DNA from 2 places in the Fictibacillus sp. 5RED26 genome. Region 1 is predicted to be linked to the other one. Evidence: riboswitches for the same ligand, from Rfam matches in the RefSeq annotation. Region 1 holds a riboswitch; the other holds the start of a gene.
The links. A riboswitch is a leader RNA that binds a small molecule or an ion and turns the genes downstream of it on or off. The one in region 1 is predicted to bind FMN.
Positions count from the first base shown of each region.

Region 2: linked by a shared signal. The riboswitch ahead of IHV10_RS16665 (ECF transporter S component) and the one ahead of ribE (riboflavin synthase) in region 1 are both predicted to bind FMN.

Region 1 covers NZ_JACZDU010000001.1:74,665-77,156, forward strand. The annotation lists gene IHV10_RS00455 (TrkH family potassium uptake protein) at 1-901, shown strand, start outside; FMN riboswitch at 956-1,103, shown strand; gene ribE (riboflavin synthase) at 1,286-1,933, shown strand; gene IHV10_RS00465 (bifunctional 3,4-dihydroxy-2-butanone-4-phosphate synthase/GTP cyclohydrolase II) at 1,945-2,492, shown strand, end outside.
Region 2 covers NZ_JACZDU010000004.1:353,854-356,345, forward strand. The annotation lists gene dapF (diaminopimelate epimerase) at 1-692, opposite strand, end outside; gene IHV10_RS16660 (hypothetical protein) at 709-951, opposite strand; FMN riboswitch at 1,051-1,196, shown strand; gene IHV10_RS16665 (ECF transporter S component) at 1,384-1,962, shown strand; gene IHV10_RS16670 (NupC/NupG family nucleoside CNT transporter) at 2,314-2,492, opposite strand, start outside.

The sequences.
Region 1 (2,492 bases):
GCCTTATTATGATACAGAAATAGAAGTGCTCTATCACGCATTCTTCGCAGCAGTTACAGCAACAACGAATGCAGGTTTTGATATAACGGGAAGTTCATTGATCCCGTTTCGTCATGATTATCTTGTTCAGATCGTTACGATGTTTTTGATTACATCCGGTGCTATTGGATTTCCTGTATTAGTAGAGATCAATAACTTTATTAAAGAGCGTAAGTATTTAGAGCGTTATACGTTCACTCTTTTTACGAAAGTTACAACAACTACATTTGCGTTATTAGTTATTACAGGAGCCATAGGGATTTATGTACTAGAGATGAATGCATTCTTCGAAGGTAAGTCTTGGCATGAAACAATCTTTTATTCGTTGTTTCAGTCTGTTACCACACGAAGTGGAGGCCTATCCACGATGGACGTCTCGGAATTCACAGTACCAACACTTCTCTTCTTAGGAGTGATGATGTTTATTGGTGCTTCTCCAAGCTCAGTAGGTGGGGGGATTCGTACGACGACTTTTGCTGTAGCATTATTAGCAATCCTCTTTTATGCGAAGGGTAGAAACACGATAAAAATCTTTAAGCGTGAGATATACCCTGAAGATATACACAAGTCGTTTATTGTTATTATCGTTGCGATGGTGCTCTGTACGACATCCACTATTATCTTAGCGATTACTGACCCTATGCCGATCGAGTACTTATTCTTTGAGGTATGTTCAGCTTTCGGAACTACAGGGCTTTCCACTGGAATTACAGGTCAGTTGAGCTCAACAGGTAAAGTGATCTTAATGCTTCTGATGTTTATTGGAAGAATTGGCGTACTTTCATTCTTGTTCATTATCCGAGGAAAAGTGGTTACAGAGCACATTCATTACCCGAAAGAAAAATTAATTATTGGCCAATAAAAGTGATCACGTTTGAATTCACGCTGCTGTTTACTTATAATGAACATAAGTAAATAAGTCCTTCGGGGTCGGGTGAAATTCCCAACCGGCGGTGATGAGGCTTCAGCCTCTCAGTCCGTGACCCGGTTTTGCATGTAGCAGAAACGGTGGATTCGGTGCAATTCCGAAGCCGACAGTATAGTCTGGATGGGAGAAGGAACGTGAACACTTTTAGAATACCTGTGTTTGAAATAGGTATATTTAAAGGTTTATTTCGTTATATTCTTAACATTTAAAACCCCGGAAGCAATCTGTTTCCGGGGTTATTTGTATTAAGAAAAAAAGGACTCCTGCTTATGCATATTTACGATGATACTTACGTCATACGAGGGGAGGGAAAGCTTTTTGTTTACAGGCATTATCGAAGAAAAAGGTACGATAAAATCAATTTCTAAAGGCAACGAAACGATTGTTCTTACTGTTACAGCCCAAGAAGTATTAAAAGATGTAAACCTTGGAGACAGTATCGCAGTTAACGGTGTTTGTCTAACCGTAACTTCTTTTAGTAAAAGAGAGTTCACGGTAGATGTTATGCCAGAGACGTTTCGTTCATCCACATTGAGATTGTTAAACAACCGTGATTTGGTCAATCTTGAACGAGCGATGGCTGCAGGTGGCCGGTTCGGTGGACATTTTGTTTCCGGGCATGTGGATGGGACAGGAACAATCATTGAAAAGCGTCCAGAGAGAAATGCCATCTATTATACGATTGTGTTACCTGACCATCTGATGCGTTATTTTATGTTGAAAGGCTCTGTATGTGTAGATGGAACGAGTCTCACTATTTTTGAAGTGACCGAAAGTACAATTACTGTTTCATTGATTCCTCATACAGCAGAACACACGATCTTAGGGTCGAAAGGAACGGGTGACATCGTGAATATCGAATGCGACATGCTCGCAAAGTATGTACACAATATGTTGTCGCCGAAAGAAGAAACTACACAAAAGTCAAAGCTGTCTCTTGATTTCTTACAAGAGCACGGATTTTAGGAGGAGAGTTCATGTTTCACTCCATAGAAGAAGCAGTGGCAGATCTTAAAGAAGGAAAAATTGTGATCGTAGTAGATGACGAAGATCGTGAAAACGAGGGTGACTTTGTAGCACTCGCAGAAGGTATAACTCCTGAAACCATTAATTTTATGGTGACACATGGCAGAGGTTTAGTGTGTACACCGATCTCAGAAGAAATTGCGTTAAAGCTTGATCTTTCACCGATGGTAGTAGCCAACACAGATTCGCATGGCACGGCTTTTACGATAAGCGTCGATCATATTTCAACAACAACAGGTATTTCGGCTCAAGAGAGAGCGTCTACAGTACGTGAGCTTGTGAATGCAGATTCCCTACCTTCTGATTTCAAACGACCTGGTCATATTTTTCCGTTGATCGGAAAAAACGGTGGTGTGTTGCGAAGAGCAGGCCATACGGAAGCAGCCATCGATCTTGCACAAATGGCAGGCAGCAAATCGGCTGGTGTTATCTGTGAAATTATGAAAGAAGACGGAACGATGGCTCGTGTTCCTGAACTAGTCGAGCTTGCGAAACAACA
Region 2 (2,492 bases), on a different contig from region 1:
CCTGTACCACAAGCTTGTGTAATACCTGATCCTCTCTCCCAAACTCTAAAGTGCATTTCACTTTTAGACACCACTTCTACAAACTCTGCGTTTACCCAATCAGGAAACATTGAATCTTTTTCGATGATTGGTCCTAACGAATGCAGAGGCGCTTTCTCAATATTATCCACAAAGAAAACGGCATGTGGATTTCCCATGGAAACAGCAGTGAGTCTTAAAGGTGTCCCATCAAAAGATACTTCCTCATTCACCACTTGTTGGAGGTGGTCAAATCCCGTGACAGGAATTTTTTGAGGTCGAAGGATGGGGTTACCCATATTAACCGTAACGAGTGATACTTTATTGTTGTTACCTATTGTTACTTTTGCAGTTACTAAACCACCTAGTGTTTCAATCTGAAATTCGGTTTCTGTTACTAACCTGTTTTCGTACGCATATTTGGCTACACATCGAAGTCCGTTACCACAGTTTTTAGCTTCAGAACCATCATTATTAAAGATTCTCATTTTAACTGGCGCTAATTCGCTTGGGCAGATTAGAATCATCCCATCTGATCCGATGCCCGTGTAAGGATTTGAGACTTCCGCTGCTAACCTCGGCAGATCAGCTTCATCAATACACTCTTCAAACATGTTTATATAGATGTAATTATTGCCTAATCCATGCATTTTTGTGAATTTCAACGTATCCATCGCTTAACCCTGCTCCTTATGATTGACCTCTCAATTTTTCATCCGTATAAAAATAATCATCGTCGGCGTTTAGTATGGTTAACTTGCCATGACAACAAGGCATAATAAGTATCTGTTTAATTCCTTCTTGAGCAAGATTCAGTTGTTCTTCTTTAAAGGAAGTCAATACATTGTCTCGTTGGCAGAACGGACATTCCGAAATATAAATATCCTTCATCATTCTTTCATATGGCCATGTATATTCAAATGTTAATTTCATATCGGTTCATCCTCTATTTGGAAGGTATGGTTATTGCATATTCGTTCACAACTTACATTTTTTAAAGTATAATAGGTGATGTAACAAAATACAATAGCGATCCATCTTCGGGGCAGGGTGAAATTCCCGACCGGCGGTAAATGAAGATTCCCTCTTCATCAGCCCGTGAGCGAAAAAGTTTTCTTTTTTGCTGATCTGGTGTAATTCCAGAGCCGACAGTATAGTCTGGATGGGAGAAGATGTAGGTACAGCGGTTCAACTCTAATTAGAACCCTTTGTTTAAGCATGCCATTTTGTGCATCTTTTACATGCTGTTTATCATACTTACAAACTCCCTTAGTCTCATTAACTGACTAAGGATTTTTTGTGTGAAACAGGCTGTGCTGCATTCGAAATCATGAGATGGCGCAACACAAAAGAGGAGAGATTTCAATGCAAAAGGGAAAGATCAAACAAATGGTAGCGGTATCGATGCTCAGTACGATTGCTTATGTACTGATGATGCTCGACTTTCCGTTCCCAGGGTTACCTCCATTTTTAAAGATTGATTTTAGTGAGGTGCCTGCACTTCTAGCTGCAATCATTTTCGGACCAGCGGCAGGAGTTATGGTGGAAGCCATAAAAAATGTTCTACACTACGGGATAGTAGGAAGCTTTACCGGAGTACCAGTTGGCCAATTAGCAAACTTTGTGGCCGGTATTCTATTCATTCTTCCAGTATCCTACTTATTCCGCAAAAAGAATTCTGTTAAACGTCTTTCAGCGGGCTTGATCTTAGGAACGGTTTTGATGACATTTATGATGGGTCTGCTCAACTACTTAATCATCTTACCAGCCTATACGTGGTTCCTTGGTGCTGATCCGATGTCTAGCCAGATGATGCTTGATCTTATATTAAAAGGTATAACACCGTTTAACTTGATAAAAGGTACAATAATTACACTGTTATTCGTAGCATTATACAACCGAATGCAGCCATGGGTGATGAAACAGATCGCTCAACAGGCTTAAATATAGAAGATAAAACCGCAGGGGGGATGATTCCCACTGCGGTTTTTTTATTGTTCATGATAGGGGTATTATGCTGGACGGGCGGTTAGATTGCTTGTCGAAATTTAGCGAACCGCCTTTATTTTTGAATTTAGACTTAATTGAACGCCGTTTTGACTTAATTAAGTCTTATTTCGACCCAATTTTGTTTGCTTAGACTTAATTATAGATGATGATACCCTAGCTGGTATTATTCAGGGGACTATGTCCCAAGTGTGACAGAGAATTGCACCGCACGCTATCTGCTAAAAGCCTCCCTAACAAAAAAAGATGCTCAAGCATTAGCTTGAACATCTTAAAATGAAACCATTTTTATAGAATAAACATACCTGCGATTGCACCGCTTAGTAAGTTTGCGATTGTAGCTGCGATTACAGCGCGCATTCCAAGTCTTGCGATGTCAGGACGACGAGTAGGTGCCATTGCTCCAAGACCACCTAAAAGGATTGCGATCGAAGAAAGGTTCGCGAAACCACAAAGTGCGAAACTTA